Regions from separate parts of the Carboxylicivirga taeanensis genome, predicted to be linked through region 2. Evidence: riboswitches for the same ligand, from Rfam matches in the RefSeq annotation. Region 2 holds a riboswitch; each other region holds the start of a gene.
The links. A riboswitch is a leader RNA that binds a small molecule or an ion and turns the genes downstream of it on or off. The one in region 2 is predicted to bind cobalamin.
Positions count from the first base shown of each region.

Region 1: linked by a shared signal. The riboswitch ahead of cobT (nicotinate-nucleotide--dimethylbenzimidazole phosphoribosyltransferase) and the one ahead of ACSX1H_RS08925 (ABC transporter substrate-binding protein) in region 2 are both predicted to bind cobalamin.
Region 3: linked by a shared signal. The riboswitch ahead of ACSX1H_RS17115 (TonB-dependent receptor plug domain-containing protein) and the one ahead of ACSX1H_RS08925 (ABC transporter substrate-binding protein) in region 2 are both predicted to bind cobalamin.

Region 1 is NZ_JBPUSJ010000004.1:91,245-95,487, reverse strand. It holds gene egtD (L-histidine N(alpha)-methyltransferase) at 1-968, shown strand, start outside; gene ACSX1H_RS07710 (beta-alanine-activating enzyme beta-propeller domain-containing protein) at 970-2,157, opposite strand; cobalamin riboswitch at 2,483-2,684, shown strand; gene cobT (nicotinate-nucleotide--dimethylbenzimidazole phosphoribosyltransferase) at 2,772-3,809, shown strand; gene ACSX1H_RS07700 (adenosylcobinamide-GDP ribazoletransferase) at 3,888-4,243, shown strand, end outside.
Region 2 is NZ_JBPUSJ010000004.1:445,262-449,504, reverse strand. It holds gene ACSX1H_RS08930 (iron chelate uptake ABC transporter family permease subunit) at 1-904, opposite strand, end outside; gene ACSX1H_RS08925 (ABC transporter substrate-binding protein) at 907-2,052, opposite strand; cobalamin riboswitch at 2,077-2,271, opposite strand; gene ACSX1H_RS08920 (dipeptidyl-peptidase 3 family protein) at 2,322-4,243, opposite strand, start outside.
Region 3 is NZ_JBPUSJ010000016.1:25,180-29,422, forward strand. It holds gene ccoG (cytochrome c oxidase accessory protein CcoG) at 1-273, shown strand, start outside; gene ACSX1H_RS17105 (FixH family protein) at 306-749, shown strand; gene ACSX1H_RS17110 (sulfite exporter TauE/SafE family protein) at 756-1,457, shown strand; cobalamin riboswitch at 1,529-1,739, shown strand; gene ACSX1H_RS17115 (TonB-dependent receptor plug domain-containing protein) at 1,829-3,751, shown strand; gene ACSX1H_RS17120 (PKD domain-containing protein) at 3,775-4,243, shown strand, end outside.

The sequences.
Region 1 (4,243 bases), 350 kb from region 2:
ACACCTCTGAAAACCAGTACACTAACGGAGGCAAACAAGAGTATAAGCAGACACTAAGGCAAGAATTAATACAGGGATTAACCGCCGAACAAAAGTATGTTTCCAGTAAATTTTTTTACGATCGATATGGTTCTCAACTATTTAATTGGATAACTCAACTCCCCGAGTATTACCTTACTAAAGCAGAAAAATCAATACTTAAGAAGTACCGGAAAGAACTATTTGCCCACTTAAGTCATGTAAACATAATTGAGCTTGGAAGTGGCGACAGCTCCAAAATTTCATTAGTGCTGGAGACCATTCCTCAAGAGAGGCATAGCCACATTCACTATTTCCCAATTGATGTGAGCGACTCCTCTATTCGCCAATCAAAAAATACCTTAAATGATGCATTCCCAAACATAAAAGTTCAGGGCATCGCTACTGATTTTACCTGGCTAAATACACTGCCAAATGAACGCCCACGAATTATCTGCTTCTTTGGCAGCACCGTTGGCAATTTTGAACTTCACAAGGCCGAGGCGCTGTTGAAAAACCTGCAGCAGATAATGAATCCGGGCGACCAACTGATATTAGGTCTCGACCTGGTTAAGGATTCTGCTATTCTCGAACTTGCGTACAACGATAGCCAACGCATAACAGAAGCTTTTAATAAAAACATCTTACGTGCCTGCAATGCCTTGCTGAACTCCAATATTCAACCCGCCGATTTTGAACACAAGGCTTTCTTTAATGCTGCAAAAAGTCGCGTTGAGATGCATCTGATTGCCCAGGACGAAATAATAATCACCTCTCCATATTTAAAAGAGTGCATTGAGTTAAGCAAAGGTGAAAGCATTCACACTGAGAATTCTTTTAAGTATTCGCTTGAAATGATCGAAAACTTATCGGCTCAAAGTAAACTGCCCATTAATCGTATCTTTTACGACGACCAAAAGTGGTTTGCCTTGGTACAGTTTATAAAATAGTTCAATAATCCTTTAACTCAATGCCATAAAAATGACCATTGGCATCACCAATATACAGCATTCCATTATCAATAAGAGGAGTCGATAAAAAAGCACCCAGGTTCAATAACTGCTTTTCAATCTCTTCTCCATCGTCACCATACAGCTCAACGCCATCTGCAAATTGTGTCTCCGACTTAAAAAGAGATGCATAGTTTTGCAAACTGGCTTTTGTTTGAAATTCAAACACCTTCTGCCCCGACTCAGCTGACAAACCATAAACTTTACCATTGAAACAACCGAAATATATCCGCTCATTCTTTGCTAGTGCTGTTGAATACACGCGCATATTCAAAGCCTTTTCCCATAAAATCTCTCCACTATTAGCCTGAAAACAATAAAAACGATGCGTATCAGAGGTACCAAAATACAATCGGTCATTTACGACTAAGGGCGTTGCAATGATCCAGCTCCCTCGTTCTTTATAGTTCCAATGGCCACGTCCTGTTTCAATGTCCAACGCATAAATATTAAAATCCCGACTACCAAAAATTACTTTATCGCGATAGATACAAGCGGCTTTTTGAATAGCTCCGTTGGGGAAATATCTGTCACCTACAGTCTTAAACCGCCAAACCAAACTCCCGCTAACGGCGTCTAAAGCATAAAAATAACCATCAAAACTCCCAATCAGCACTTTATTATCGTGCACAACAGGTGATGCGTGCACAACACCACCTGTTTTATATTTCCATTTTAATTGGCCGCTGACAGCATCAATGGCATAAACATGATTATCGCCACTGCCAACATACACCATATGATTGACTACCACAGGCGATGAGTTGTAATAATCCCATTGGTCAACACAGCTCTCTCCTTCTGTCGAAAACGTCCAGATACGGCGTCCTGTCTGGCTATGAATAGCCGAAACTGTGCCACTACCATCATATACAATAAGCCAATTGTTATATACACAGAGTTTTGATTTAATACTGCCAGCTAATTTAATTTTCCAATTGAGCTGCCCTGTCTGCTTATTGAGCGCATATAAGTAATTGGCATTATCTCCAAAATAAAGAGTTTCCAAAAGAATTACAGGTGACGAATAGATGCCTGCTTCAGCGTCAAATTGCCACGATGTGTTAGTTTGTGCTTTTGCACAAAAAGAAATGAGCCCCAACATCAAAACAGTTAATAATTTCATCATAGATAGTAAAATTGGTTATAGTTTAAAGACAGCTGAGAACGACCTTACCCCTAACCATCCAATTTCATTTTTACAAAAGGTCCCACCATAAGTCACAAGGTCTTTACTAGCACTCTAGTAAACTATTTATAAAAACAAGATCAGCCATTAGGCCAGCCTTACCTTCGGTTTAAAAGAAGGTGAATAAATTTGTTATTCCAATGAATAACTAGTGTACCTTATTATGAGTCTAATAATGCATAAAAAGTATCAACCTGACTCACTCCATAACACCCCAGCAAAAGATATTAACTCGACTTTCCAATATTCCTGAGTGATAATTTTATACTTTTGCAATTGTTAAGGTGCTCATGCTTAAAATGGGAATCCGGTGCTATAAGATTATAAATTCCGGAGCTATCCCCGTAGCTGTAAGCCTCTTGCTTTTTAAAAGCAGGTTCTGTTGATAACCACTATCCAAGTTAATTGGATGGGAAGGCGACAAAACTGAGGTAAGCCAGAAGACCTGCCTTAACATGAAATACTTCGGGGTAAAGTGAAATAGATGGCCATTTATGTGTGGACTATGTTTTCATCGATCCTCCTGAAGCTTGTTAAACTAATAAATTTCAACAATGCAGGAGCTACAAATCAAGTCAGTTTCATCTGCCAAGGATGAAGAAATTCAACGCAAAATCAATCTTAAAACAAAGCCAGTTGGTGCTTTGGGCATGCTCGAAAAAATAGCCTTTAAGGTATGTAGAGTGCAACAAACAACCAGTCCCCAACTTTCAAAACCCACCATTCTAGTTTGTGCGGCGGACCATGGCATTACACAAGAACAGGTAAGCCCTTACCCTCAGGAAGTAACCTTTCAGATGGTGATGAATTTTTTGAACGGCGGTGCAGCCATCAATGTGTTCTGCAAACAAAATAATATCCAGCTATTAGTGGCAGACACCGGTGTAAATTACGACTTCGATACCAACAATCAATTACTAGACCTCAAAGTCCGAAAAGGCACCCGTAATTTTGCGGTTGAGCCAGCAATGACAATTGACGAGTGCAGCCTAGCCATGCAAAATGGAGCCAGGCTTATGCAACAACTCCATGAAGAAGGCACCAATATTGTAGGGTTTGGAGAAATGGGAATAGGCAATACTACGGCTGCTACCGCGCTTCTGTGTAAATATGCGGGCTACTCAGCCACCGAAGCAACTGGAGCGGGCACTGGACTTAGCCCCGAAGGCATCGCGCACAAAGCCAATGTCATCGACAAAGCTCTTACTCTGCACGAGGCTATTACCGACCCAATTGAAATATTAGCAACATTTGGGGGCTATGAAATTGCTACCATTTGCGGAGCTATCCTTAAGGCGGCTGAACTTAATATGCTGGTAATTTCAGATGGATTTATCGCTACATCAGCGCTTATTGCGGCACACGCAATCAACCCCAAAGTAATAGATTACTGCCTGTTTGCGCACAAATCAAACGAACAAGGACACAAACTCATGTTAGAACATCTGAAAGCCGAGCCCATTCTTCATTTAGATTTGCGCCTGGGAGAAGGAACCGGTTCCGCTGTGGTGTATCCAATTATTCAGTCGGCAGTTAACTTTATGAACGAAATGAGTAGCTTCGACGATGCCGGTGTCAGTAATAAAGAGTAAATAAATCAAGCTATTAGCTGATGGCTATTGGCTAATAGCATATTTTTATTCCTGGCATTTCCTAATAAACCAAAATACATGAAACAACAACTCAGCCTGCTGCTCACTGCCTTTGGCTTTTTCACCCGCATACCTGTGCCGTTTAAGGTTGCATTTTCACAAGAGAATTTAAACAAGTGCAACCGCTACCTGCCGCTGGTGGGCCTGGTGGTTGGCGGAATTAGCGGATTAGTATTCTACCTATCGGCATTGATTCTGCCACAAGCAGTAGCCGTTATGTTGTCGATGATTACCTCGATACTGCTTACCGGTGCGTTCCATGAAGATGGCCTAGCTGATGTATGCGATGCCTTTGGTGGTGGCTGGACAAAAGGAAAAATCCTTGATATCATGAAGGATTCCAGGGTGGGTGCCTATGGAGCTATTGGGATTTT
Region 2 (4,243 bases):
CAGCACCAGCCAGTATCACTGCCGGCAGCAGCACCTTTTGATCACTGGTGCGAAACAGGCCTTTCGTCAAATGCGGAACAGCCAGCCCCAAAAAAGCAATGGGCCCGCAAAACGCGGTGATGGCTGCGGTTAATAAGCCGGTGCACAACAAAATAGCTAAACGGGTATTCTTGATGTTAATGCCCAAATTCTCCGCATAGTTCTCGCCTAACAACAGAACATTTAGTGGTTTAACGAGCAGAAGGCTCATTACTAAGCCAAAAATGACCACCGGAATAAGAATTAATAAATGCTCCCAGCTCACATTGGCAAAACTGCCTAAGCCCCAGATAACGTAAGCATGTACATCCTCTTTGGGGCTGTAAAATTTCATCACGCCAATGATGGCCGAAGCGGCATAGCCTACCATAATGCCAACAATAAGCAGAATGGTATTATCGCGCAAGGCACGGGCAAAAAATACGATGAGCAAAAGAATTAGAAAGGCCCCTAAGAAAGCAGCTCCTACCACGGTCAGGTGTCCAAACAAACCATAACCGCTAATGGTGACTCCCAAAATATTTCCTGCAAACAATACCACCAGCGCTACACCAAGTCCTGCACCACTGCTGATGCCCAGAATAGATGGTCCGGCCAAGGGGTTTCGAAACAGGGTTTGCATCTGTAAGCCTCCCACCGCCAATCCGGCTCCTGCTAAAATGGCGGTTATGGTTTGTGGTAAACGCGATTTCAGGATGATGGATGCGTAGGCCGTACGAGAGGCCTCTTCCCCCAGTATAATGCGCACAATATCTTCGAGCGGAATAGATACGGAACCAAAACCAATGTTTATTAAAAAGAATAGCACCAACGAAATAACCAACAATGCAAATCCCAAAAACCACTTTATTCGTTGCTCTTCCATAATTATTCTTTACTTATCAATTGAAAATAGGCCGGCTGATACTTTGGTGAAAATGCAGGATGAACAGCGTGTACCAAGTCCTTAAGGACGATGTGCGGTTGCAATAATCCTTTCTCAAAGTACTGAGATTGTGAGGAATTGGTTACTATTATTTTTTTGTTTTTATAAGCCGAAAAATCTGTATAGCGGTTGTCAATTCGGGCTATCTCGGTGTAAGTTACATCGGTGGGATGGTTAATAATCAATACCCAGTAATCAGTATCTTCGGCTTTCTCGATAATGGTTTCATAGTCGAGAGATAAAGAGCCGGTCCCCTTTGTTTCACGATAGATATAGTTACAGCCCGCATCCTTGAAAAAGTTAGCCATGTAACTCTCTCCCGCTGGCGTGTGCCATATGCCCTGATAAATATGACCTGTAAAGATGGATGGCTTTTCATTTAGCTGCGCCACTTTTTCTTTCACATCCAGATAAGCTGTTTCTATATCAGCAAACAAGCGCTTGGCTTTATTGCCCTTACCCAAGAGTTCTCCCACAAAAACCAGCCACTCGGCACGGCCCAATGGTGTGTGTTCGAGGTAATCGGCATTGGTAATTACCGGAACTCCTGCAGCTTTGACAGCATTAAAGTGATTGTCCTTAAACGGGGAAACCATCATAAAGTCAGGTTCCATATTCACCATCACCTCCACATCGGGCGCCACAGCCAGGCCTACGTCCTTAATAGTACCTTCGGCAATGCCTTGTTGAATATAGGCATCGGCAATGTACTGAGGCTCCGCCACCCCTTTGATCGTCTGCTTCATTTCGAGGCTATTGGCATAATTCACCATGGTTGACGACAAGGCGATCCATTTATTAACCGGCTGCACCAGTACCAGATCGTTCGCCTTTTTCACTGCCTCCAGCTTTGTGGTATCAGAAACCAGAACAAGCGTTTCAGACTTGCTGCTATCCCCCCATGGATCATTCATAACTATTTGCGAATAACCATCGAAATAATTAATAGTAAAGCCCTTGGCGTGCCTGGGTGTATAAGTACTGTCGGGCTGTACATTTGAAGATTGATTGCTACGGTTTGATGGCCGGTTTTGACACGCCATCAGTAAAACACTTGCAAATACGAATGAAGTTATAAGTCTAATCATCTCTTTTTCTCCGAAAGATCTATGAATAAAATGCATAATCAGACAGGTTTTCCGGCTCTCTTTCTTTGTCTCCCCTTCCCGATTCTAATGAACAGTGGTTATCGAAACAAAGTTCCTGCAACAGGCACAGACTACGGCTGCGGGAACAGCTCAGGCGTTTAACCTGATTCCCTTTCTGTATTATACTGCAAAAGTAATGTTTTATGCCGACAAGTGTTAAGCTTTGGATGTTAAATACTCTCAAAGCTGCTTCACTCGGCAGAGCTTTGTTAAGCCTGAATTGTGCTATATTCCCGGTTATACCTCAACATCTGCTCAATAAAACCCTCTTTATAGGATACCTTTACATCCACTATTTGCCCGGAGGCATCCGTAACCGGCTCCAGCTTTGGGTTGATAAAACCGGCATATGGAGCTACATTAAGTTGCCCATAACGCACAAGGACTTCCTGATGGATGTCGGGGTTCACCTTAACGCCATAGCTTTCGACCAGTTGGCGAGCGGCCTCATAATCGCCCTGCGATTTGATGCGCTGCACCTCCTTGAGTAAGGCTCCAAATAACTGACGCAACTGCTCGTAGTCGTTAATTTTGTAATAGGTTTTATTTTCGCGGGTAACCTTCTCTATCACACCGCTGGCACTTCCTTGTTCGAAAACCCAGCTGGCAATTAACTGGCGGTTGCGCATGTGGGTTTGCTCAATATTGGCGCCTTCACTAATTCGGGCCAGCTGAACCATTAAACCATTCCGTATGTAAGAATTGTACTGCGCTTTAGCCACATCCATGTGCGGCACTAAATTAAGTTCCAGCATTTTAGGATCCGCCATAAAGTAAAGACCAAATAAATCGGCTCTGGCTTCTTCAATTACCGAACTGTAAGCCTTTAAATCATCGGAGCGAACACCCTGCTCCAGCCTGCCCGAGCCATGGCCCACACATTCGTGCAGATGCGTATGGAGGTGATCGGCCAGCGCTCCATACTTTTTATGCAAACTCAGCTCCTCAGGGGTGCAGGCAAACTCTTCAATTACACCTGATGTTAATGAAGCCATCTCATAGGCCTCACTGATGTTGTTTAAGGACACAGACTTTGATCCATGAACTTCCCTCATCCATTCCGCATTTGGCAGGTTAATGCCGAGTGGCGAAGCCGGGTAGCAATCGCCTCCCAACATAATGGCGTTTATGACCTTCATGCTTACACCAGTAACTTTCGCTTTGCGATGTTCTTCCATTACTGGCGAATGATCTTCGAACCACTGCGCATTAGCACTGATAACCGATGCCTTATCGGTTTCAGGTTGATCAATAATATTAACCAGACTCTCCCAGGTTGCTTTAAAGCCCAAAGGGTCACCATACACTTCTATAAACCCGTTGATGAAGTCAACTTGTCCCTCCTGCTCCTTTAGCCATTCAATGCTATAGGCATCAAACATGCTAAGATCGCCTGATTGATAATATTCGCACAGGTGATGAATGACTATTTTTTGTTGCGCATTTTCACATACCCCGGCGGCCTGTTGCAACCAATACACAATTTGCTGCAAGGCTTGTGAGTACATACCTCCAATGCACCATTTTTCCTCTTTAAGCTCACCATCCTGCTTTACTAAACGCGAATTGAGTCCGTATGAAACAGGCTGCTTATCTTCCTTATCAATCTGTTGGCTGTAAAACTGCTCTGCCTCTTTCTGAGTGACCTCTTTATAGAAATTATTGGCCGAAGCAACTACAATGTCCTGATGTTCGTCCTGACAGACCCGCTTAGCCATGTACTGCTCATTAAAAAGCAGCATTTCCATACGCTCAAAAAGGGCCTCGCAGGAGTTACAATTCAGCTGCTTTAGCTGCTCCTCAGAAAGGTTTTGTATCCAGGCTTTGAGCTTTTGAGCGGTGAACGAAGGCTTTAGCTTTGTGGTACTGTAATGGTGATGCAAGCCGTTTGAAAACAAAACACGCTTGTAAAACACGGTTAAATCCTCATAGGCAGCATCGGCCGGATCCACTGTCTGATATAGGGTATCTAAGCATTTTCTGAGCCACAAATTGTATTCATTATTCTGATCCCAAATAATATCGCGCCCTGCCAGCGCCGCTTGTGAGAGGTAATAGATATACTGTTTTTGCTTAAGTGGCAGCTGTTCAAAACCCGGGATTCTGTATCGTAATATGCGCAGGTCGGCAA
Region 3 (4,243 bases), on a different contig from region 2:
GATGAAAACACGTATTCCAATATTTATAATTATAAGATCATCAATAAAACAGATAATGAAGGGCATCTTAGCATCAAACTGGTGTCTCCTGAAGGAAAGGTGGAGTTAGCAGGGAGCAGCATGACGGTGAAGAAGCAGGAAAAGATACAGGGAGCTTTTTTGGTGAAACTAACTAAAGAGCAAATGAGCGGCAGCAACACCCCTGTTGTACTGGGTATCTACAACGGGGAGGAGTTGATTGAAACCATTCACACCACTTTTGTAGGCCCCTAAACGACTAAGTAACCTAACAAAAACACATACCGATGAAATTTAATTGGGGACATGGCATTGTAGTAGTAATCGCAACTGCTGTTTTAGGATTTGTAAGCCTCGTATTTATTGTAACCAACGAGCGCATAGACATGGTAACTGAAGATTACTATCCTAAAGAGCTGAAGTACGATGATCAGATTGAAAAACTTAAAAACTATCATGCGCTAAGCAAAAAAGTAGAGGTGTCATTGGGCGAATCCTTGTTGATTCAGTTTCCTGATGATATTGCTGATGCAAATGCCATCAGCGGACTGGTGCACTTATACAGGCCATCAGATAAAGATTTGGATATAGAGCAAGAGATTAAACTGAATGCAGCCTATCAGATGAGGATAACAAAAGATGCTTTGAGAGGTGGTAAGTATGAGCTAATTATTGAATGGCAGGCCAATGGGCAACCTTATCTCACCAAACAGGCTATTTTTGTAGATTAATTCGCCATGTACATATTAGAAGGATTTATTTTTGGTTTCCTGGGGAGCTTGCATTGCGTAGGCATGTGCGGCCCGCTCGCGTTGGCCTTACCTTTACCTACGCGTTCTGTTGCTCAAAAAGCCACCGGGGCTGTTTTGTACAATATAGGCCGGGCGGTTACCTATGGCTTGCTCGGTTTAATTTTTGGCCTACTGGGTGCCGGCCTGAAGCTGTCAGGTGTGCAGCAGTGGGTGTCCATTGCCTGCGGGGTGCTTATGATACTGTCCGTTGTGTTACCGGGGGTCATAAAGCTGCCAAAGTCAACCAGTAAAGTATCCACCTCCATCTATAGCACCCTGAAAAAGAAGATTGGCGACTCGCTAAACCGAAAGCGGCTAAGTAACCTGCTGGTTATTGGTGTGTTAAATGGTTTTTTACCTTGTGGTTTGGTGTATGTGGCTATTTCCAGAGCCATCACTTCCAGCAGCCTTAGTAATAGCGTTTTGTTTATGGTGTTTTTTGGTTTGGGCACTTTGCCTTTAATGTTTGCGGTCGCCTATTTCGCCAACATCATCAAAAGCCGTTTCTTGCATCGACTCCGTCGAGCCATTCCCGTCTTTATCATCCTGCTTGGATTGCTGTTTATCCTTCGTGGCATGAACCTGGGCATCCCATACCTCAGTCCGGAATTTAAAGAGGACACCACGGAGGTAAAATGTTGTCATTAATTGTCAGCCAGACGAATGCACTATTTCAGATAAAAAAGTCGGAAAAAGATTTTTTCTGATTTACTTTTCCATTACTTTTGCACCGATTTGGTTCACAAGGCATCATCAGTGCCACGTGATGAAGAGGGAATGCCGTGAGAGTCGGCAACAGTATCCGCTGCTGTAAGTTCCTTCCGGCATCAGGCCGGAATAAAGCCGTAATCAACAAAGCCACTGTTCGGGGAACGGGAAGGCGGTTGCGGTGGAATAAGTCAGAAGACCTGCCAAAGAGTATTCAATTGTTCATGTCATTCGGAATAAATGCAGAACGATACATTCTTTGTGTATTCAATATCCGTATTGTCAGAACAGTTTAATTAACCTGGAAAAAGATGAGGTGTAAACTGTTAGTGGTGTTTTTGGTGGCGTCGTTGCCAGTTTTGGGCGATGATGTGGTGCGTGATTCAGTGAGAGTCGAAGAGGTGGTGGTAACGGGGCATAGTATCAGCCGTTTTCAGGCCGGCTCTAAAATTGAAAAAGTAAAACAGGCGCAATTTCTGGCGATGCAAGATGGAAGCCTGGAGCAGTTGCTGTTGCGATACACACCCGTGGCAGTTAAAGGCATGGCGGGTTCCTTATCAACTATTCGCCTGAGAGGGACCTCACCCGACCACACCAGTATTAATTTTGGTGGTATCAATATCAATTCTTTAACACTGGGGCATTCCAATGTGAGCAATGTACCCATGTATCTGTTCGACGAAATTGGCTTGCAGTATGGCAGTGCTTCTGTTGTAAATGGTTCAGGAAGTATTGGGGGCGCTATTCATTTAGGGATGAACAACTATTGGGTGGATGGCCTGAAAGCGGAGCTGCGTGTGGCCAATGGCTCCTTTGGAGAACAGTTGTACGGAACAAAACTCTTTTATGGTAATGGTAAGTGGGAAGGTGTTACACGAGCTTTCTATTATGCTAAAGCCAACGATTTCCCTTTCTATAACACGACCTATGATTATGACAAGAAAGGCGATTTTGGGGAGGATGTTCAACAAAATGCCAGCATCGATAACAAGGGAGTTATCCAGGAGTTTAACTACCGGTTTAATGAAAGAAGCGCTTTAACGTTTAAGGCCTGGTTTGAGCACGACTGGCACGAGATTCAGCAGAATATGCAAACAAATGCCCTTCAGCCCAATGTTCGCGAAACATTGATGGATGAGCATGTGCGCTTATGGTCGGAGTATACCAGTAAACAGCAGCGGGTTTCATGGTTGGTTGGAGCAGGCTATGTATACGATAATTCGGTTCACAACCAGTCAACAGATAACATTGCAACCCAGCGTGTTTTAGGAAAAGCTGAGGCCGATTATAAGCTGGGCATCAACAATGGCATTAAAACAGGCGTGAGCCTGAAATCCATTTATCCGGATGTGTATGCTTATGATACGGACCTGAGTCATGAAAACTGGACAGATCTGTATCTTTCCTATTTCCATAGTTTCTTTAATAAGTTAACCTTAACGATCAACATTCGACAAGCTTTTGTAACCAACTATTCGGTGCCCTTAACACCAGCTTTGGGCTTCTCTTTCAATGCTGTTTCGGGCGATTCGTATGTGTGGAGTTTTACAGGAAATGTGTCGCGCAGCTATCGGGTGCCCACCTTTAATGATCGCTATTGGATACCAGGTGGGAATCCAGACCTGAAGCCAGAAAAAGGGATGAATTACGAGCTGGGGACAAAACTGAGCTATGCCAGCGAACAGCTTGTTGGACATCTCAAACTCAATGCGTTTTATTTAGATGTGGACAACTGGCTACTATGGGTAAATAATGGGGGATGGGAAGCTCAAAATGTGCAGCGCGTGCAAAGCAAAGGCCTCGAAATCAGTACCGACTGGAACTGGATATTGGGTCAATACGGGCTTAATAGCGGAATGAATTACACCTACAATCCGGTGGTTAGAAAGGCTGCCAATAACTCCAATAGCGAAAACATGGCCATCGGACGGCAACTGGAGTACGTGCCGTTGCACAGGGGCGTACTGTATGTTAATGGCTCCTATAAAAACATTATGGCCGGGCTTGATGCGAGTTATACTGACGAACAATACATCTCGCAGGGCGACAAAATGCTTCCGGAATTAGTCCTTTTAAATGCTCAGTTGGCTTATCGCTGCCAAATCAATCGCGACAACGTTCTGCGTATTGCCGGTTCGTTTAATAATCTTACGAATAAGGACTATCAGTCGTCCTACGGGTATCCAATGCCCCGGGCCAATTACAGGGTGAGTATAACGTATAATTTCAAATAAAATAAAACCTTAATATTAGAAAAATGAAAAGCAATCTTTTAAGTTGTTTAGCAGTAATGCTGGTTTCAGTCTTTTTCTTTACCTCTTGTGAGGATGATGACGCGCAACCAGTTGTGAAGGCTCAGTTTGAGGCTTCTTCTTATGCTGTTTCGGTTGGCGAAGCAGTAACTTTTACCAACTATTCGGCAGGAGCAACCAGCTACCAGTGGCACTTTGGTGATGGGGAGACTTCAACAGAGGAAACACCCGAGCACACCTATCAGGTTGGTGGCAAGTACCCTGTTAAACTAATTGTTGACAATGGAGGTGTTAAAGATTCCACTGAGAAAGTGGTAACTGTCAGTGAGTTTAGCTATGTGATTAACTATGGTGGTTACTCCGGCGAAAAAACAACCATTTCCTTGTATGATAAAGTGACCGATGAGATAACCAACGGCTATTTTACCTATGTAAATGGGAAACACATGGTTTCAAATGTGCAGTATGCCTATA